Tahibacter amnicola: one gene and its partner. Each later gene encodes a partner of the first gene's protein in a complex. Links are inferred from orthologs where the notes say so. Each region holds a gene or a part of one and is shown on either strand. Other genes may lie near its edges. The genes, in order: mnmG and mnmE.

Region 1 (10,924 bases):
CCGACGCGCTTTCCGGCGAAGCGGTCCGGGTAGCGCAGCACCGCGGCCAGCACCGTGGCGCTGGACGGCTCGATCACCTGCTTGAGGCGTTCCCAGGCCAGACGCATCGCGGCGATGATCTGCGCATCGGATACGGGCAGCACGTCACGCACGTGCTGGCGCATGATGGCGAAATTGATCTCGCCGATCGTGCCGCGCAGACCGTCGGCGATGGTGTCGGGCGTGATGGCCGTGAAGCGCTCACCGCGCCGGAACGATTCGTACGCGTCGGGCGCGCCTTCCGGCTCTGCTGCGTAGACAGTGACGGCGGGATCCAGTCCCCGCGCCGCGATGGCGCAGCCGCTCACCAGGCCGCCGCCGCCCACGGGCGTGACCAGAATGTCCAGGCCGCCGCTCTGGTGCATCAGTTCCAGTGCCGCCGTGCCCTGGCCTGCAATGACGCGCACATCCGTATACGGGTGCACAAGTTCGGCACCGGTGTCGCGCCGAACCGACTCGGCGGTGGCTTCCCGCGCGGCGATGGTGGGCGCGCAGTAGTGCAGGGTGGCGCCGTTGGCCTGAATGGCGGCAACCTTCGAACGGTTCGCCCCTTCCGGCACGACCACGTGCGCGGGAATGCCGCGCGTCTTCGCGGCCAGAGCCAGTGCGGCGCCGTGGTTGCCGGATGAATGAGTGACGACGCCGGCCGCGGCCATGGATTCATCCAGCGACCACACCGCATTGCAGGCGCCACGGAACTTGAACGCGCCCACGCGCTGGAGGTTTTCGCACTTGAAATAGAGGCGCGCGCCCGTCAGTTCATCCAGGCTGCGCGACTGCAGGACCGGCGTAATGTGCGCGTGCGGCGCGATGCGCGCCGCCGCGTCACGAATGGTGTCGAGTGTGACGCAGTCAGGATTGTTCATATCCTCGTGACGATACAGGCGGTAAAACGGGCATGCTAGCCTGCGCTGCCGACATCCGCCCACCCCTGACATGCCCGCCAAGCCCGATCGCGAACTGCCCGTCCTGTTGCGTGAGTACCGTCCACCGGCCTGGCGCGTCGACCATGTCGACCTGGAATTTGACCTCGGCATCCACCGTACCCGGGTCGATGCGCGCCTGACGCTGCGGCGTGCAGGCCCGGCCGGAGAGCCGCTGTTCCTGGATGGCGAAGGCCTGCGCCTGGTGTCGATCGCCCTGGATGGCCGACCGCTGGATGTCACGGAATACCGGCTGGACGAGCACGGCCTGACGATCGCGCAGATGCCCGACGGCGCGGTGTTGCATACCTGCGTTGAACTGGATCCATCGACCAATTCCGCGTTGCAGGGGCTATACCTGTCGGGTACGCCGGAGCACGGTTTCCTGCTGACGCAATGCGAAGCCGAGGGGTTTCGCCGCATCACCTTCTTCCCGGACCGGCCCGACGTACTGGCCCGCTACACCACGACGCTGCGTGCGGATCCGGCGCGCTTCCCGATTCTCCTGGCCAACGGCAACCCCGCCGGCACCGGATTGCTGGACGACGGCCGCCTCTGGGCCCGCTGGGACGATCCGCATCCCAAGCCGTGTTACCTGTTCGCGCTGGTGGCCGGGCGCCTGGAAGTCCTGGAGCGGGCTTTCGTCACGGCCGAGGGACGGGCGGTGACGCTGCGCATCTACGCCGAGGCCGATGCCATCGACCGCTGCGGCTACGCGATGGATGCGCTCGAGCGCGCCATGCGCTGGGATGAGGAGCACTATGGCCGATGCTACGACCTGGACGTTTTCCACATCGTCGCCACGCACGATTTCAACATGGGGGCCATGGAGAACAAGGGCCTGAACATCTTCAACGCCAAGTACCTGTTGGCGGACCCGGCCCGCTCCACCGACGATGATTACCGCCACGTCGAAGCGATCGTCGCGCACGAGTATTTCCACAACTGGACCGGTAATCGCGTGACCTGTCGCGACTGGTTCCAGCTGTCGCTCAAGGAAGGCCTCACGGTGTTCCGCGAGCAGCAGTTCAGCGCTGACATGGGATCTCACGTGCTCAAGCGTATCGAGGACGTGCAGCTGCTGCGTCGCGCGCAGTTTCCCGAGGACGCCGGGCCCCTGGCGCATCCGGTCCGTCCCGACCGCTACAGCGCGATCGACAATTTCTACACCGCCACCGTGTACGACAAGGGCGCCGAGCTGGTGCGCATGCTGGCCGGCCGCCTGGGTCCGGCGGGCTGGCGCCGCGGCATGGACGAATACTTTGCGCGCCATGATGGCGAGGCGGCCACCGTCGAGGACTTTCTCGCCGCGCTGGGGGAGGCCAACGAGGTCGACTTGCGCGGGTACCTTGTCTGGTACGCGCAGGCGGGCACGCCACAACTGCTTGCCAGCGGCCGCTACGACGCCGCCCATCGCACCTATACCCTGGAATTGCGCCAGCACACCGCGCCCACGCCGGGCCAGGACGTGAAGCAACCCCTGCCAGTTCCGGTGCGGCTGGCTCTGCTCGACGCCGGCGGGCAGCCCCTGCCATTGCGCGGTGCCAGTGCGCAGGCGGCGGTGTCCGAATGCGTCGTGGAGTTGCGTGACGCGCAGGCCGCATTCACGTTCGTGGATATTGATCGACCGCGCGCCGCGTCACTGCTGCGGGGATTCTCCGCGCCGGTGCGCGTGGAAGCGGGATTTGGCGCCGATGACCTGGCTTTCCTCGTGCGTCATGAGTCCGACGGGTTCAACCGCTGGGAAGCGGCGCAACAGCTCGCGCGGCTGGCCTTCGACCGCGTCCTGGCGGGCGACCTGCGTGCCGCGGAGATTGGCGTATGGGTCAGCACGGTTTCCGCCCTGCTCGATGACAACCGCGTCGAACCGGCCCTCCTGGCCGAACTGCTGACGCCACCGGACGCGCTGGAACTGGCGGAGCGCTGCGAGCCGTTTGATCCCGCCGCGGTGTACCGCGCACGCGAATTCCTGGAAAAGAGCCTGGCCCAGGTGACCGGAGCGCGCGTGGCGGCGCGCCACGGCCAACTCGTGGAGGCGGAGCAGGGTGCGCTCGACGGCGCCAGCCAGTCGCGGCGTCGCCTTGCCGGCCGATGCCTGGGCCTGTGGATGCGCGCCGATCCCACTGCTGCCGCAGAAGTAGCAGCGCGGCGCGCGGCGCAGGCGCCGAACATGACCGAGCGGCTGGCGGCGCTGACCCTCCTGGCGCATCACGGCGCCCCCCAGGCCGAGGCGGCGCTGGGCGACTTCGCCGCGCGCTACGCCGACGATCCGATCACCCTGGACAAATGGTTCGCCTTGCAGGCGCAGATCCCCGCCGAAGCGGCGGTGGAACGCGTTGCCGCGCTGCGCGCTGACAGCCGTTTCAACCTGCGCAATCCCAACCGGGTCTATGCGCTGCTGCGCGCCTTCGCGGCGCGCAACCTCGTCGCCTTCCACCGGCCCGACGGTGCCGGCTATGCGCTGATCGAGGATTGCCTGGTCGAACTGGATGCGATCAATCCCACCACGGCCTCGCGCCTGGCGGCCACCCTCAAGGACTGGAAACGCCTGGAACCGACGCGCCGGGTCTTGCTGCAGGCGAGCGTCGAGCGCCTCGCCGCGGCGGCGACATCGCCGGACCTTGCCGACATCCTGCGACGTACGCTTGCCTGACGTCGTCTTTGCGCAGGATTGCATCGTTTTCTAACGCTTCCTCAACCGTGCGGGACTACACTCAGAGCCCCGCACGCGCCCGGTGATCAGCATGCGTCGCTTCCTGTCATCCTTTGTCGTCGTCGCAGCCGTGGCCGGCTGCGCGCAGGTCCCCGAATACCGTTACCGCACCGGTGAGGCCGATTACTACTACGACCGGGACGATTCCTACCGGCCGGACTACATCGCCTACAGCCGCTACTACTCCGCGCTGTGGCCGGCTTACCACGGCTACTACGATCCGTTCTGGTCGTCGTCCTTTTACTACGGCGTCACCTGGTACCCGACGAACCTGTTCGGTTTTGGCGGCGGTTGGGGCGGACCCTACTGGTCCTACTCGCCCTGGTATGGCAGCTGGTGGGACGGTTACTACGACTGGGCCTGGTGGGAGCAGCAGCACGCGCGACAGGCGTACTGGCAGCGCTTCGGCAGCGTCGCGAACGAACGTGCGGCGGTGGCAGGCCTGCAGCGGACTTCGGCGCCGCCCCGGATGCCCTTGGATGAGGCGCGTATGCCGGCGGAGAGCGGCCGGCGCACGCGCGTCGATGCCGAACAATCCGTGCGCAGGGCTGACACGTCCATGCCGTTCCCGACACGGGAGGACACAGTCGGTCCACGTCGGACAACGCGTCCCCGTCCGTATGGTGATCCACCGATCCCCGGCGACGTGACGCGGGGCGGCCGGATCACGCGGATGCCGATCGACGAAGGGGCGCCGGTGCGCACGCCGACGCCGGTGCGGGAACCCCGGATCCGCCAGGCTGACGCGATGCCGTCGCCGGTCCGCAGTGCCCCCTCGATGCCTTCAGCGCCGCGGTCGATGCCGCCGCCGGCACCTTCGCGCCAGCGCGAGGCCGATCCGGACCGCTGAAACCGGCGCGCTTCGCAACCGGTAGCGAACCCTGGAAAAAAGCGACCTCGCGTGGGCGCGAGGTCGGGGGCTAACCGCGCAATGAACGCGCGGAGGGAGAGAGAGGGTGTGAGATCGGTCGATCAGGCCAGCAGGCGTCCCAGGGCTTCGTTGAGACGCGCAATGCGCGACAGGAGCGGTGCCACCAGGCTTTCGGCCTCATTCGCGGACTTGTGACTGCGGATATCTTCGATCGCCAACTCCAGGCGGCCGACTTCGATCATCAGGTCCTGGCGCAGGAACAGCGGATTGACGCGCATGAGGGTGTCGTTGGCGAGGTTCATCGAACTGCTCCGTAACCGATCTTCGAGGTGCGTGATCTGTGATGCAGTTCGCGTGCCAGGATCAAAAAATTGCGGGATCTGTCACGGTAGTCACGTTCGTCGCGAGAGTGACGACGTCTGTCGGATAGTGACCGGAGCTGACAGACCTTGCACGCAACCGGAATCTACGAAGACCTTCACGGTTTACTAATGTGTACGAGCGCTACTCTTAGCCGTGAATACAAAAACGCCGCGGCGCTACGCGTCGCGGCGTCATACCGGTTACTGGCGCCCGGCATACGGTCCTCTTGGATTCCCCCTGTTCCTACGACCGCCGGGCGCCAGCCTTATCTGGCGTCGCCCCTCGATCGTGGTGCGTCCTCCCACCGACGCAGAGCCGGCCCCTGAATTCCGACTATCGACGTGCTCGCAAACGCCGTGCGTCGGTGGGAGTGCGAGTTTTATAAAGCACGAGCTGTGCCAATCCTTGAGACCGACGCCCACCGGGTCTGCTGGCCCTGATCTTCGGTGTTTTACGGTGCGCCATGATCCGCCGGGTGACAAAAACCCATCGCCGGGCCGCCACCATCTCGTCATCCGGCGACGGCCCGGCGTCACCGGTTGTCACAGATGACCGATTCCCGACGTGCCTTGCTCCGGGCAGCTTTGCCAGCGGCTTGTCAATACCCTGGTAGAATCGCCGCCCTGGTTTTTCAGTCACTGCAGCACCCATGGATTACTCCCGACATTTCGACGTCATCGTCATCGGCGGCGGCCACGCCGGTACCGAAGCGGCACTCGCGGCGGCGCGCAGTGGCGCACAGACACTGTTGCTGTCCCACAACATCGAAACGATCGGGCAGATGAGCTGCAATCCGGCCATCGGTGGCATCGGCAAGGGCCACCTGGTCAAGGAGATCGATGCCCTCGGTGGCGCGATGGCGCGTGCGGCCGACCAGGCCGGCATCCAGTGGCGCGTCCTCAACGCCTCCAAGGGCGCCGCGGTGCGCGCCACGCGCTGCCAGGCCGATCGCGTCCGCTATAAGGCAGCCATTCGCGGCATGGTGGAACAACAGGCAAACCTGGCATTGTTCCAACAGGCCGTGGACGACCTGATCCTCGAGGGCGACCGCGTCGCCGGTGTCATCACCCAGATGGGCCTGCGCTTCCGCGCGCGCGCCATCGTGCTGACGGCGGGTACCTTCCTCGCCGGCAAGATCCACATTGGCTTTGCCAACTACGCCGGTGGCCGGGCGGGCGACCCGCCGGCCGCCACGCTGGCCTCGCGCCTGCGCGAACTCAAGCTGGGTACCGACCGCCTCAAGACCGGCACTCCGCCGCGCATCGACGGCCGAACCATCGATTACTCGGGGCTGGAGGCGCAGCCGGGCGACGATCCGATGCCGGTGTTCTCTTTCCTGGGCGATGTCAGCGAACATCCGCGCCAGGTCAGCTGCTGGATCACCCACACCAGCCAGCACACCCACGACATCATCCGCGGCGCGCTGGACCGCTCGCCGCTCTACACCGGTAAGATCGAAGGCGTCGGCCCGCGCTACTGTCCATCGATTGAAGACAAGGTGGTGCGGTTCGCCGAAAAGGAGACACACCAGATCTTCATCGAGCCCGAAGGCCTGGACACCGTCGAGATCTATCCCAACGGCATTTCCACCAGCCTGCCGTTCGACGTGCAGCTGGCGCTGGTGCGTTCGATCAAGGGGTTCGAGAACGCGCACATCACGCGGCCGGGTTATGCGATCGAGTACGACTATTTCGATCCGCGCGGCCTCAAGGCCTCGCTGGAAACCAAGGCCATCGAGGGGCTGTATTTCGCCGGCCAGATCAACGGCACCACCGGTTATGAGGAAGCGGCGGCACAAGGGCTGCTGGCGGGGCTGAATGCCGCGCTCGCCACCCAGGGCAAGGCGCCGTGGACGCCACGTCGCGATGAGGCCTACCTCGGCGTGCTGGTGGACGACCTCATCACCAACGGCACCACCGAGCCGTACCGCATGTTCACCTCGCGAGCCGAGTACCGCCTGCAGTTGCGCGAAGACAATGCCGATCTTCGCCTCACCGAAACCGGCTTCCAGCTCGGCTGCGTGGATGCGCCGCGTCACGACGCGTTCCGGCGCAAGCGCGATGCCGTCGAACGTGAGACAGAGCGCCTGCGCGGGCTGTGGGCTGCACCCGGCAACGCGCTCGGACGCCAGATCGAAGCCGAGCTCGGCATTACGCTGTCGCGCGAAACCAGTGCGCTGGATCTGCTGCGCCGGCCGGAAGTGGACTACAGCCACATCGCGCGCGTGCCCGGGCTGGGGCCGGTGGTCGATGATGTGCGAGTTTCTGAACAGGTGGAAATTTCGGCAAAGTATTCGGGGTATCTCGAGCGCCAGCGCGAAGAGATCGAGCGTGCACGCCGGCATGAGGAAACGCCGATCCCTGACCCGTTCGACTACGACCAGGTCAGCGGCCTTTCCGCCGAGGTGGCGCAGAAACTCAAGCGATCCCTGCCGCAGACCGTCGGGCAGGCGATGCGCATCGCCGGCGTGACACCGGCGGCGATTTCGCTACTGCTGGTGCACCTCAAGCGCAGCAAGGGTCGTCGCGTCGCCTGAGACGCCGGCGCTGCACGCTCTGCGGCGCCGAACCTTGACATTGACCGTTCCGCCGGCATTGCCGGCATGAACGCCGGCCGTCTGCGCGGGCGGTCGACCTGCACACGGAATCGGCCTGCAAGACTGCTAGACTCCGCCGCTGACACGGTCGCGAAAGCGGTGGCCGTGCGCGTATCCGCAGGACTGAACAGAACACCCTCATGCTCACAATCGAACAGAAGATTGCCGAGGAGATCGGCGCAAAATCCGTGCAGGTGAATGCCGCGATCGAATTGCTCGACGGCGGCGCGACGGTTCCCTTCATTGCCCGTTACCGCAAGGAAGTCACCGGCGGCCTGGATGATACCCAGCTGCGCAATCTGGAAGAGCGCCTGCGCTATCTGCGCGAGCTGGAAGAGCGCCGCAGCGCCATCCTGGCCAGCATCGCCGAACAGGGCAAGCTGAGCGACGAGCTGAAAAAAGAAATTGTAGAAGCCGATACAAAGGCGCGTCTGGAAGATCTATACCTTCCCTACAAGCCGAAGCGCCGCACCAAGGCGCAGATCGCCCGCGAGGCCGGCCTGCAGCCCCTGGCCGACGGCCTGCGCAGCGACCCCACGCAAGCCCCCGAGGAAGCAGCCAAGGCATTCATCAACGCCGAGAAGGGCATCAACGACATCAAGGGCGCGCTCGACGGTGCGCGTTCGATTCTCCTGGAAGAGTTCTCGGAAGACGCCGCACTGGTCGGCCAGCTGCGTGAATGGCTGACCGAGCGTGGCCAGATCCGCGCGAAAGTCGTCGCCGGCAAGGAAGCCGAAGGCGCCAAATTCCGCGACTACTTCGACCACGCCGAAGCGATCAAGTCGATTCCTTCGCATCGCCTGCTTGCCCTGTTCCGGGCGCGCAACGAGGGTATTCTGGACCTGGAACTGGAGCCGACCATCGAGCCCGACCAGGGCCACGCCGAGGCCGAAGGCCGCGTTGCCGCGCACTTCGGTATCGCCCAGCGCGGCCGTGCGGCGGATACCTGGTTGCTGGAAACCTGCCGCCAGACCTGGCGCGTGAAGCTGCACCTGCACCTGGCGCTGGACCTCTTCGGCAAGAGCCGTGAAGGCGCCGAGGACGAGGCGATCCGCGTCTTTGGCGACAACCTGAAGGACCTGTTGCTGGCGGCCCCTGCGGGCCCGAAAGTCGTCATGGGGCTTGATCCGGGCATCCGTACCGGCGTCAAGGTGGCGGTGGTCGATGGCACCGGCAAGCTTCTGACGACCCACACCGTTTACCCGCACGAACCGAAGAACCAGTGGGACCAGTCCATCGCGCAGCTCGCGGCCATGTGCAAGCAGCTGGGCGTGAACCTGATCGCCATCGGCAATGGCACGGCCTCGCGTGAAACCGACAAGCTCGTCGGCGACATGCTCAAGAAGCATCCGGATATCAAGCTCGCGAAGGTCGTGGTCAGCGAGGCCGGCGCCTCGGTGTATTCCGCCTCGGAAATGGCCGCCAGGGAATTCCCGGAACTCGACGTGAGCCTGCGCGGCGCGGTGTCGATTGCGCGCCGTCTGCAGGATCCACTGGCCGAACTGGTGAAGATCGAACCCAAAGCCATTGGTGTGGGCCAGTACCAGCACGACGTGAACCAGGTGAAGCTGGCGCGCGCGCTGGATGCCCGCGTGGAAGACTGCGTGAACGCGGTGGGCGTCGACGTCAACACGGCGTCCGCGCCACTGCTGGCCCGCGTCGCCGGCCTGTCCGCCTCGGTGGCGGAGAACGTCGTGAAATTCCGCGATGCCAACGGCCCGTTCAAGACGCGCGACGCACTCAAGAAAGTACCGCGGCTGGGCGACAAGGCGTTCGAACAGTGCGCCGGCTTCCTGCGTATTCCGGCCGGTGACAATCCGCTCGACGCCTCGTCTGTCCATCCGGAGGCCTACCCGGTGGTCGAGCGCATCATCAAGGCCTGTGGCCGCGAGGTGCGCCAGATCATCGGCGACACCAGCTTCCTCAAGACGCTGCGGGCCGAGCAGTTCACCGACGACACCTTCGGCCTGCCGACCGTGCGCGACATCCTGCGTGAACTGGAAAAACCCGGCCGCGACCCGCGCCCGGAGTTCGTCACCGCGGCTTTCGCCGAGGGCGTGGAAGATCTCAAGGACCTCAAGCCCGGCATGGTGCTGGAAGGCCGCGTGTCCAACGTCGCGGCGTTCGGTGCCTTCGTCGATATCGGCGTGCACCAGGACGGCCTCGTGCATGTGTCCGCGCTGTCGACCAAGTTCGTGAAAGACCCGCGCGAGGTGGTGAAGGCGGGCGATGTGGTCAAGGTGAAGGTGCTGGAGGTCGATATCCCGCGCAAGCGCATCGCCCTGACCATGCGCCTGGACGACCCGCTCGGCGATACCCGCACCAGCGCGCCGGGTGCCGCGGCAGCCCGCAAGGATGACCGCGGGCCGCGTCGTGACGGCGCGTCGCGTCCCGGCGGTGCGCGGCCCGGCAGTGCGCCGGCGCCGACCAACAACGCCTTCGCCGACGCGTTCGCGCGCGCCAAGCGAAACTGACCGATGCTGCGGCCCGGCATTGCAGTCATCGTGGCCCTCGGGCTGGCGGTGGCGCCAGCCGGTGCCGCCATCCGCTCAACGCCCGTGCCCCTGCCCATGCAGGGTCACGCGGCGCAGCCCGGCCTCGATACGGACGCCAAGGGCGACATCTACCTGAGCTGGATCGCGACGGCCGCGAAAGGTCACCAACTGCGCTTCAGCCGCTGGGACGGCAAGGGCTTCACCGTGTCGGCCACCGTCGCCCAGGGCACGCGGTGGTTCGTGAACTGGGCCGATGTGCCTGGCCTGCGCGTCATGCCCGACGGCGCCCTGGTGGCCTGGTGGCTGGAGAAGACGGCGCCGGGCACCTATGCCTACGGCGTCCGCCTGACGCGCTCGGCCGATGGCGGCAGGACCTGGTCCGACGCCGTATCGGCGCACGCCGACAGCAGCCCCGCCGAACACGGTTTCGTTTCGCTCTGGCCAATGGACGCACACCGGTTCGCCCTGGTCTGGCTCGATGGCCGCGACGCGCCGTCCGAGGACGCCCATGACCACGGCGGCGAAGGCGCCACCGGGCTGCGGACGGCGGTCTTCTCCAGTGCGATGCAGGCAGCGGGTGAATCGCTGATCGACGCCCGTGTGTGCGACTGCTGCCAGACCGACGTGGCGCTGGCCCGCCAGGGGCCGGTCGTCGTATTCCGCGACCGGAGCGAGAAGGAAATTCGCGACATTGCCGTGGTGCGCTGGGACGGCAGCCGCTGGAGTACGCCGCGGCCCGTCCATGCCGATAACTGGACGATGCCGGGATGTCCGGTAAATGGCCCGGCCGTCGCCGCCCGGGGCGATGATGTCTACGTCGCCTGGTACACGGCGCCAGGCGACCAGCCTACGTTGCGCCTGGCGCGTTCTACGGACGGCGGCGCCTCCTTCGCCGCGCCGGTGACTTTGCCCGCGCGGCGGTCA
Region 2 (10,869 bases), 320 kb from region 1 along the record:
GGCCGCGCGTGGTCGCCGGTGTCTCACCTGCATTCGGTGAAAGATTCGGATGAGCTGCGCAAAGCCTACTCGACCGCGCTCGAAGCAATTACCGAACATGCTACGGAACTGGGCCAGAACCGTGAACTCTACGCGGCGGTGGAAGCGATCACCCACGGCGGCGGCTATGCCGGGCTGGAACGGCCGGCGCGCACCCTGATCGAGCACGCCCTGCGCGATTTCCGGCTGTCGGGCGTCGCCCTGGAAGAACCGGCACGTTCGCGCTTCAAGGCGATCGCCAACGAGCTGTCGCGCCTGGGCACCGAATTCGAGGAAGCAGTGCTCGACGCCACCGAAGCCTGGACCGAGCACCTCACCGACGAGGCCCAGCTGGCGGGAATTCCCGAATCCGGCCGCGCGGTACTGCGCGAGTACGCCCGCGAGAAGGGCCTCGACGGCTGGCTGATCACCCTGCGCCAGCCCAGCGTGCAGGCGGTCCTTTCCTACGCCGATGACCGCCGCCTGCGCGAGCGTGTCTATGCGGCCTACTCCACCCGCGCCTCCGACCAGGGCCCGAACGCCGGAAAATTCGATAATTCCCAACGTATAAATGACATCCTGGCGCTGCGCCACGAGGCGGCGCAATTGCTCGGCTTCGCCAATGCCGCGGAGGAATCGCTCGCCACCAAGATGGCGCCCTCGACGGAAAAGGTGCTGGCCTTCCTCCACGACCTGGTGAAGAAGGCCAAGCCCGTCGCCGAGAAGGAGCTGGCCCAGCTGCGCGAGTTCGCCGCCAATGCGCTGGGCATCGCGGACCTGCAGGCCTGGGATGTGGGCTACGCCTCGGAGAAGCTGCGCGAGGTGCGCTACCAGCTCAATGAAGAGGAGCTCAAGCCCTACTTTCCGCTCGACGCCGTCCTCAACGGCCTGTTCGCGATCACCGAGCGCGTCTTCGGCGTGCGCCTGCAGCTGCGCGACGATGTCGACGTATGGAATCCCGATGTGCGGTACTACGATGTGTACGACGCACAGGGCGAACGCATTGCCGGAGCCTATGTCGATCTCTTCGCCCGCAGCGGCAAGCGCGGGGGCGCCTGGATGGACGTGTGCCGTTCCCGTTTCCGCAACGGCGGCGATCTGCACCGGCCGATCGCCTACCTCACCTGCAACTTCGCTCCGCCCACGGCCGCCGCACCGTCATTGCTCACCCACGACGACGTGCTCACCCTGTTCCACGAGTTCGGTCATGGCCTGCACCACCTGTTGACCGAGGTCGATTACCCCAGCGTTTCGGGCATCAGCGGCGTGGAGTGGGATGCCGTCGAACTGCCCAGCCAGTTCCTTGAGAACTTCGGCTGGCAGCGCGAATCGCTGGACCTGTTCGCGCGCCATTTCCAGACCGGCGAGGTGCTGCCACAGACCCTGTTCGAGCGCATGCAGGCCGCGCGCTATTTCCAGGCCGGCATGTTCCTGGTGCGCCAGCTGGAGTTCGCCTTGTTCGACTTCCGCCTGCACCGGGAGTTTGACCCGGCGCGCGGCGCCCGCACCGTGGAGTTGCTGCAGGAGGTCCGCGCCGAAGTCGCGGTCGTGCAGCCCCCCGCCTGGCAGCGCTTTGCGCACGGTTTCACGCACATCTTTTCGGGCGGCTACAGCGCCGGCTATTACAGCTACCTGTGGGCCGAAGTGCTGTCGGCGGATGCATTCGGGCGTTTCGAAGAAGAAGGGGTGTTCAACCGGCAGACGGGCGATGCGTTCCGGCGCGAGGTGCTGGCCGTGGGCGGATCGCGGCCCGCGCTGGAGAGCTTCATTGCCTTCCGCGGCCGCGAACCGGATTCGACGGCCCTGCTGCGCAGCTACGGCCTGGCCTGAGCGCTTGCCTGGCGGCCGGCCGGTTCGCTCGCCCCGGCGTAGCGCCGGCCGGCGGCCGGCCGGCGCGTTACGGTAAACTGGGCCGATGAAGATCGCCTCGTGGAACGTCAACTCGCTCAACATCCGCCTGCCGCACCTCAAGGAATGGCTGGGGCAGGCGCAGCCCGACATCGTCGCGCTGCAGGAAACCAAACTGGAAGATGCTAAATTTCCCGATACGGATATTGCCGCACTCGGATACCGCTGCGTCTTCTCCGGCCAGAAAACCTACAACGGCGTGGCCATCCTGGCGCGCCAGATGCCCACGGACATCGTCACCGACGTACCCGGATTCAGCGACCCGCAGCGGCGCATCCTGGTCGCCACGGTCGGCGACCTGCGGATCGCCAATCTCTATGTGGTGAACGGCCAGGCGGTCGGCAGTGAAAAGTACACCTACAAGCTGTCCTGGCTGCAGCACCTGACCGACTACCTCGCGCAGGAAATCCAGCGGCACCCGAACCTGATCGTCCTGGGCGATTTCAACATCGCGCCCGACGACCGCGACGTGCACGATCCAGTCGCCTGGCATGAACAGATCCTGTGCTCCACGCCTGAACGCGACGCGCTCAAGCGCCTGCTGGACATCGGCCTCATCGACAGTTTCCGTGAATTTGAATCCGCTGGCGGGCACTTCAGCTGGTGGGATTACCGCCAGGCCGCCTTCCGCCGCAACCTCGGCCTGCGCATCGACCTGATCCTGGCCAGCCACGCCTTGCGCCCGCGCATGAGCGGCGCGAGCATCGATATCACCCCCGGCGCCTGGAACGGCCTTCCGACCACGCGCCGGTACTGCTGGAACTGAGCGCATGACCGAACGCGAGAACGCTGTTTCCCTGGAGGACCACGAGCTGGAGGAACTCGACCAGTTCCTGCGCGCCCATGCGCGCGAGGACGAACCGGATCTCCTCCTCGACGGCGTGCACGGACTGTTGACCGTGCTCGCCATTGGCCCTGATCCGGCCCTGCCGGACGAATGGCTGCCGGAAATCCTGCACGCCCCGTTCGAAGATGAGGAAGAGGGCGAACGCATCCTGGCCCTCCTGGCCAAGCTGAATGATTCGATCCTGCCCGAGATCGAGGCCGAGACCTACGAACCCATACTCGGCGAAGTCGACCTGGAAGACGGTGGCATCGCCCTGTCAGCCGCCGGCTGGTGCGAAGGCGTGAGCCGGGCGATCGACCTGCGCGCCAACGCCTGGGAATCCCGCCTGAGCGAGGACGCCCAGCTCATGGAAATGCTCGGGCCCGTCATGGCACTGGCGGTCGACGAGGGCATCCTGCAGGCGGACACGGAATTTGAGCGCCTCACCGAGCAGGAATACGACGAGTGTCTGGCGCAGATACCGGCGGTCGTGGCACACGTGGCGCAGTACTGGCGCGTGCATCCCGCCACCGAGCGCGAGAAGGCGGGCAGTGGCGCTTCTTCTTCGGAATTCCGCGACCCGCCGCGGCGCCGCGGTGGTCGCTGGGTGCACTGACTCCGGCCGCGCGCCCGTGATTGTTTCCGCCGTGGTACCAGCCTTTCCACGAAAGGCGCACTGGTACCGCGGCCGCGCGGCGCCATCTGGGTGGTTTCTCACCGGGAGATCGCCATGTCCTTGCTTGAATCACGTCACGTGTTGCACACCGTCCGCGGCCGTCCGACCTCCGACGGTGCCGGCGTCCGCCTGACGCGCGTCATTGGCCAGCCGGCCCTCGACAGCCTCGATCCCTTCCTGTTGCTCGACGAGTTCCGCTCCGACGAGGCGACGGACTACCTCGCCGGCTTTCCGAGCCATCCACACCGGGGCTTCGAAACGGTCACGTACATGCTGGCCGGCCACATGCGTCATGCGGACAACCAGGGCAACCGGGGTGATCTGGGTGCCGGCAGCGTGCAATGGATGACGGCCGGGCGCGGCATCGTCCACTCGGAGATGCCGGCGCAGGAGGACGGGCTGCTGTGGGGATTCCAGCTGTGGGTGAACCTGCCGGCAGCGCAGAAGATGACGGCGCCGCGCTACCAGGACATCGCGCCACAGGCGATTCCCGAAGTGAGTCCCGGCGAGGGCGTGAGCGTGCGCGTCATCGCCGGTGAATTCGGCGGCGCGGTCGGACCGGTCAATGCCGTCGCGACCGACCCGGTCTACCTGGACGTGCGCCTGGCTGCCGGAGCGCGCTGCGAAGTCCCGTTGCCGCAGGGCCATACGGCCTTCGCCTACGTGTACGCTGGCCAGGTCGCAGTCGGCAGTGCGGCCGCGGACATTTCACGCGGCGAACTCGCGGTACTGTCAAAAAGTGGCGGAGTGGAACTTGCTGCATCGACCGACGAGGGGGCTCGCCTGATCCTGGTTGCCGGCCGTCCACTGGAAGAACCCGTGGCCCGCTACGGTCCCTTCGTGATGAACACTGCCGAGGAAATCACCCAGGCCGTGCGCGACTTCCAGGCCGGCCGGTTCTGATCGCGGACGGGCGACCATAGGAGCCAGCGGTCGCCGTCACGCCGACGGCGACCGCTGTGGCGTGCACTAGCTCTTCTTTCCCGCCGCCGGAGCAGCGGCATCGTTCTTCAACTGCCGGTCGAGCCAGCGCACGATGGTGTTGTAGACGTGCTTCTTCATCGCCGGTGTCGACATGCCGTGCTTGCCGCCGGGGTAGGTCATCAGGTCGAACGCCTTGCCCCGGTTCTGCAGTTCCGCCATGAGCTGGGTCGAATTGGTAAAGAGCACATTGTCGTCGGCCATGCCGTGAATCAGCAGCAGCGGCGAGGTCATGCCGTCGAGCCACGGGAAGATGCTGCTCTTGGTGTAGCCTTCCGGGTTCTGTTGCGGCGTGCCGAGGTAACGCTCCGTGTAATGCGTGTCGTAGAGCGAGAAGTCGGTAACCGGCGCGACCGAAACACCCGCGGCCACCACATCCGACGCCTTGGCCAGCATCATCAGCGCCATGTAGCCGCCGTAGCTCCAGCCGAACACACCAATGCGCTTGCCGTCGACCCAGGGCTGCCTGGCCAGCCACTCGATGGCGACGCGCTGGTCTTCCACTTCCGCCGCACCCGTCTGGCGATAGATCGCGTCGGAGAACGCACGACCACGACGTGCCATGCCGCGGTTGTCGAGCGTGATCACGACGTAGCCGTGCTGCGCGAGATATTCATCGAAGACATCGGGAAAGCCGCGCGTTGCCAGCTGCGCCGTCGGTCCGCCGTAGAAGTGCGAGACGACCGGGTAGCGCCTGGACGGGTCGAATCCGCTGGGCTTGAGCAGGCGATACCAGAGCGTCTGGCCATCCTTGGCGGTGAGCGTGCCGAACTCCGGCGTGATATGTGCTGCCCGATACGGCCCGTACGGATGCTTGTCGTCGACCTTGTTCTCGGCGATCCACGCCAGGTGCTTTCCGTCCGGGGCGCGCACGCTCACCTGGCTCGGCGTCTTCGGATCGCTCCAGCTGTCAACGAACAGTTTCACGCCCTTGCCGGAATCGTCCGCGGCAAAGGTGGCTTCGTGCCAGCCGTCTTCGCGCGTGATGCGCTGTGGTGCGGCCGCATCGCTGCCGTCGAGCTTGACCGCGTACACCTGCTTGTCGAGGGGATGGTCCTTGTTGCCGGCGAAATACACACGTCCCTGCGCCTCGTCCACTGCCAGCACGCGATCGACATGCCAGTCGCCGCGCGTCAACGGCACTTTTTCCTTTCCGTCCATTCCGTAAAGGTATAGATGTTTCTGCCCGCTGCGCTCGGAAGCCCAGATGAATCCGGCGTCGTCCTTGAGGAATTTCAGGTCGTCGTGGAGGTTGATCCAGGTCTTGCTGGTCTCGGTCAGCAGCACCTGCTGCTTGAGTGTCTGCACGTCGACCCGCACCAGATCCAGGGTCTTCTGGTCGCGGCTCTGGCGCTGGAAGGTCACGGACTTTCCATCCGGCGTCCAGTTCACGCGGGTCAGGTAGATATCTTCTTCGGGACCCAGGTCGATCCACGTGGGCGCCGTGTTGGCGGGGGCGTCCGGGCGGATGAGCCCGAGCTTCACGCGCACGTTGGCCTTGCCCGTGGTCGGATAGCGCTGCTCGGTGATATTGGTGCGGTCGGCGTTGATCTCGAAGCGCTGGACGATCGGCACGTCGATTTCATCGTAGCGTTCGAAGGCGATCCAGTCGCCCGTCGGCGACCACCAGTAGCCGGTGAAGCGCTCCATTTCCTCCTGCGCGACGAATTCCGCCTCGCCGTTGTGGACCGAATCCTTGCCATCGGTGGTGAGCGCGCGATTTTCGCCGCTCTTGACGTCGACGACCCACAGATTCTGCTTGCTCACGTAGGACACGTAGCGCCCGGACGGCGCCACCTGCGGATCCATCACCTCAGCATCCTTGGGGGTGAGCGAGCGCACGGCCTGGTCGGCCTTGGCGCCAAGATCGTACAGGTAGAGTTGCCCGCCGAGCGGAAACAGCAGCTGGCGACCGTCCGGCGACCAGCGATAGCTGACGATGCCCTTGAGACTGGCGATGCGCATGCGCTCGCGGGTGGCCTTTTCGGCGTCGGAGAGTTCCTCTTCCTGCGGCTGCACCGCGCGCGAATCCACCAGCAGCCGCGTGGTGTTGTCGGCGAGGTTGTACTCCCACAGGTCCATGGTGTTCTGGTCACTTTCCTTGCCGCGCAGGAAGCTCACGCGACTGCCGTCCGGCGAAATCTTCAGCCCGCGCGGCGTGGTGCCGAGCAGCGCGGGGTCATCCAGCAATCGTTCAATAGTGAGTTTTTCGGACATCGCGGGCAGGGAAAGGGCCATCAGGCCGGTAAACAGCATCGTGCGCATAAGGGACTCCGCAGCCAAGCCCCGATTAGAGCGGTTTCCGGGGCTGGCGTCATGTACACAAGAATGCATCCCGGCGCATAGCCGTGCCAAACCGGGCGTGTGCATTAGGGTAACGGGCTGTCCGGTATCGCGGTGCGGCGGGTCGTCGGAGCCGTCGGTGTCGAGCCAGGAGGGGACGTCGGCAACCAGGGACTGCCGAGTGGCTATCGTCTGTCTTGTCAGCCTATGCGAGGACCGCCAAGTCGATAGTCAGAAGCCGAAGCGCACGGATCTGGCCCGTGGTGCGGCGGCGTGCGTGAGAGCAGCCCCTCCTGGATGTGGCCGCGATGGAGAGCGCGCGATGGCCGCCTCCCGACTTACCAGCTTCGCTTCCTTGAGACGATCGAAACGTCTCTCGGTGTCCTGGTCACGCAGGTACGTCACGGGAACAAGGGAGCTCTTGCCCGGCAACAGATTGCGCAAGTCTGCCGATCCTCCGACTGCGCGACTCAGGCGATCGAAGCGGCGGCGAATGCGCACTACTGTTTGATCCGCTTCGGGAACGCGCTTCATCGTATGCAATGCTTGTGGCAATCGAAGCTATCGCACGCAGCACGCCATTCCGTATAGACAACCAGCTGCGCGAACCCGGGCGTTGTGACACCGCTGATCGCGTGAAAGCCATGCCGTGTTTTCTCAAGGCACATGGTTGGCTGCGGCCTCGAAAGAGCGCGCTTTGGCCAACGAACTCCGGGCTCTGATGGCAGACCTTCTGCGACGTGCTCAACCTTTCGAGCGCGAGCTGGCGGAGCTATTCGAGGAACGAGCGCGAAAGTGTCGCGCGATATGGTGAGAACATTCCGAGGACGGTCCAGGGATCCGCCAGGAAACAAAACTACTTCCCGATGCAAAAACTGGAAAAGATCGCCCCGAGCAGATCGTCACTGGAGAATTCACCGGTGAGTTCGCCCAGGGCGCGCTGGGCGTGGCGCAGTTCTTCGGCGGCCAGTTCGCCGGCGCGGCGGTGAACCAGTGCCAGTTCTGCCGCGGCCAGTCGGGCAGCGACCTGTTCGAGGGCCACGACGTGGCGCGTGCGCGCGGTGAAGGCGCCGTTGATGCTGTCGCCGCCGGCGGCGAGACGGCGCAGCGCGGTGCGCAGGAGATCAAGGCCGATGTGGGTCTTGGCGGACAGGTCGATCCGCAGGCCAGCCGGCGTTTCCGCGACCGCGGGCAGTTCGCCGGAGAGGTCGATCTTGTTGCAGATCAGAAGGCGCGTCTGGCCTGACTGGGGCGGACCGAGCAGGGCGAGGTCGGCCGCGATGTGATCCTGGTCGGTGACCAGCAGGGCGACGTCGGCCCGTTCCAGTTCGCGACGGGCGCGGCGGATGCCCTCCAGCTCGACCACGTCGCCCGATTCGCGCAGGCCGGCGGTGTCGACCAGGGTCAGGATGACGCCATCGAGTTCGATGCTCTCGCGCAGCACATCGCGCGTAGTGCCCGGGATTGGCGTGACGATGGCGCGATCCTGCGCCGCCAGCGCATTGAGGAGACTCGACTTGCCGGCGTTTGGCCGGCCCGTGATCACCACGTGGAGTCCGTCGGTGAGACGCACGCCGCGACGGGTTTGCGTCAGCAGCTGGGAGGTTGTCAGGCGCACGGCATCCAGGCGGTCGCGCAGTTCCTGGGTATCGAGGAAATCGATCTCTTCCTCGGGAAAATCAATCGCTGCCTCGATGTATACGCGCAACTCGATCAGTAGCGCGAGCAGCGCGTTGACCCGGTCGGAAAAGGCGCCCTCCAGGGAGCGCATCGCCGCGCGGGCCGCCGCCTCGGACTGGCTCGCGATGAGGTCGGCGATGGCTTCGGCCTGCGCCAGGTCCAGCTTGCCGTTGAGGAACGCGCGCTCGGAAAACTCACCGGCACGGGCCGGACGTGCACCCATCTCGCAGACGCGTCGCAGCAGCATGTTGAGGACGACCGGCGCGCCGTGGGTCTGGAGTTCGACCACGTCTTCGCCGGTGAACGAGTAGGGGCCGGCGAAGTAGAGAAGGATGGCGCGATCGATCAGGGCGCCTTCGCTGTCGCGCAGCGCGGTGTAGTGGGCGTGGCGCGGGCGCGGGTTGCGATCCAGGAAGGCGGCGCCAATGGCGCGGGCGCCCGGACCGCTGATGCGCAGCACACCGATACCACCGGCGCCGGGCGCAGTGGCGATCGCGGCGATGGTATCGGTGGCGGGGGTCACGGCATCAGGCCTTGTCGCTGGCCTCGACGCGGCGCGTGACGAACCACTGCTGGGCGAGCGAGGCGATGCCGTTGACCGTCCAGTACAGCACCAGTCCGGCCGGGAAGAACGCGAACAGGATCGAGAACACCACCGGCATCGCCTTCATCATGCGAGCCTGCACCGGATCCATGCCCGTGGTCGGCGTCAGATGCTGGGTGGCGATCATGGCCGCGGCGTTGAGGATGGGCAGCACGAAGTACGGATCGGGCGCCGTGAGGTTCTGGATCCACAGGATGAACGGCGCGTGGCGCAGCTCGACGCTTTCGAGCAGCACGCAGTAGAGCGCGAAGAAGACGGGGATCTGCACCAGCATCGGCAGGCAGCCGCCGAGCGGATTGATCTTTTCCTTCTGGTACAGCTCCATCATGGCCTGGCCCATCTTCTGGCGATCATCGCCATAGCGGTCCTTGAGGGCCTGCACGCGCGGCTGCAGCTTGCGCATCTTGGCGGCCGAGCGGTATTGGGCCTCGGACAGCTTGTAGAAGACGATCTTGATCAGAAGAACCAGCAGGATGATCGCGAAGCCCCAGTTGTTCACCAGGCCGTGCAGCTTCGACAGCACCCAGTAGAGCGGCTCGGAGATGAAGGTGAGCATGCCGAAATCGACGGCCAGATGCAGGCCGGGGGCCGTCGCCGTCATCGCGGAAGGCAGCTTGGGACCCACGAAGAGACGCGCCTGGGTCGTCTGCGTCGCGCCGGGTGCGACAGTGAGCAGCGGGCTTTTCGCGCGGACGATGTAGCGGGGCGGCGTAGCCGTGGTGATTTCGCTGGTGGAATACACGTCGGCTTCGTCGGCGGGCGGAATCCACGCGGTGACGAAGTGGTGCTGCAGCATTGCGATCCAGCCGCCCGTCACGGTGGTATCGACCAGGGGCGACTTGGCGAACTTGTCGAAGGCGAGCTTCTTGAATTTGTCCGACGGCGAATACCACGCGGCGCCGGTGAAGCTGTAGGCCTCGGGATTGGTGATGCCGAAGGTGGATTTTGCCGCCGGCGGACTGACACGCTGCAGCTGGCGGTAGGCGTTGCCCGTCCACGGTGCAGTGCCGTTGTTGGCGATTTCCTGGCGGCTATCGACGACGTAGCTGCCGCGCTTGATGACGAAGACCTTGCGAACCGTAAGGCCGGACTGCGCGTCCTGCCAGGTCAGGGGGATCTCCAGGCTGTCCTGTCCGTCGGCCAGCGCGTAGGACTTCTGCTCGGCGGTGAACGTCGCCATGTGGTCGGGCGCGGCAGCACTGCCCTGGGCGCTAACCAGGCCCGTCTGGGCAATGAAGAACGTGGCGGCGTTGTCGTCCAGCAGCCGGACGGGGTTGGCGAAGTCTTTCGGTTCGCGCGGGTACGCCAGCAGGTCTGCGCGGACGATGGTGCCACCGCGGGTGTCGATCGCCAGCTTCAGGACGTCGCTCTTGACCTCAATCAGGTCGCCCGCGGCGGCCGTGGCGGCTGGAACGCTGGCAGCCGTGCTGCCGCTGGCGGTAGCCGGTGCAGGGGTGTCGGCGGACGGAATCGTTCCCGGTGCCGGGGTGGTCCCGGTGGCGGCTGCCGGCACGCCGGTGTTTTCCGCGGCGGTCACGGCGACCGGCGGTTGGCTGAAATCCTGCTGCCATTGGTTCCAGATCATGAAGGAAACCAGTGCTAGGGCGAGCAGCAGGAAAGAACGCGGATTATTCATGGCGTAGGCAGAATCGTGCGGCGGAGAGGTATCCGCAGCGGGGTGGGGACGGCCGGGGACGCGATCAAGGCGCGCTCGGCAGATCGCGAGTCAGTCGCGCATTGTGCCGGCGGCGTGTTGCGGCTTCAATGGCGGCAATTTGTGCCAGAGCAGTGCGAGATCGTCGAGGAGTTCCCGCGATGACACCGGCACGGCCGACGATCGGGGAATAATGAGGATGTCGAGCGGCACCAGATGCTGCCGGTGTCGCCGGAAAC

Evidence for each region.
Region 2: the proteins of mnmG (region 1) and mnmE are in contact, whole or in part, in a solved structure (PDB 9HIP), measured with the Escherichia coli proteins. The link is inferred for Tahibacter amnicola from one-to-one orthologs.

The regions. Positions count from the first base shown.
Region 1 is NZ_CP104694.1:134,643-145,566, reverse strand. What follows is about bases 5,122-8,001. They hold mnmG (tRNA uridine-5-carboxymethylaminomethyl(34) synthesis enzyme MnmG), read left to right. Parts: upstream 5,122-5,558; coding sequence 5,559-7,445; downstream 7,446-8,001. Other genes in these bases: N4264_RS00540 (Tex family protein), read left to right, coding at 7,646-8,001. Outside these bases: N4264_RS00565 (pyridoxal-phosphate dependent enzyme), read right to left, coding at 1-905; pepN (aminopeptidase N), read left to right, coding at 976-3,615; N4264_RS00555 (hypothetical protein), read left to right, coding at 3,707-4,525; N4264_RS00550 (hypothetical protein), read right to left, coding at 4,648-4,848; more of N4264_RS00540, read left to right, coding at 8,002-9,979; N4264_RS00535 (hypothetical protein), read left to right, coding at 9,983-10,924. UniProt on the Escherichia coli protein: NAD-binding protein involved in the addition of a carboxymethylaminomethyl (cmnm) group at the wobble position (U34) of certain tRNAs, forming tRNA-cmnm(5)s(2)U34.
Region 2 is NZ_CP104694.1:456,956-467,824, reverse strand. Bases 6,723-9,547 are described here. They hold mnmE (tRNA uridine-5-carboxymethylaminomethyl(34) synthesis GTPase MnmE), read right to left. Parts: upstream 8,896-9,547; coding sequence 7,549-8,895; downstream 6,723-7,548. Other genes in these bases: yidC (membrane protein insertase YidC), read right to left, coding at 8,900-9,547. In the rest of the region: N4264_RS01935 (M3 family metallopeptidase), read left to right, coding at 1-1,848; N4264_RS01925 (YecA/YgfB family protein), read left to right, coding at 2,697-3,368; N4264_RS01920 (pirin family protein), read left to right, coding at 3,483-4,331; N4264_RS01915 (S9 family peptidase), read right to left, coding at 4,398-6,674; more of yidC, read right to left, coding at 9,548-10,612; rnpA (ribonuclease P protein component), read right to left, coding at 10,703-10,869. UniProt on the Escherichia coli protein: Exhibits a very high intrinsic GTPase hydrolysis rate. Involved in the addition of a carboxymethylaminomethyl (cmnm) group at the wobble position (U34) of certain tRNAs, forming tRNA-cmnm(5)s(2)U34.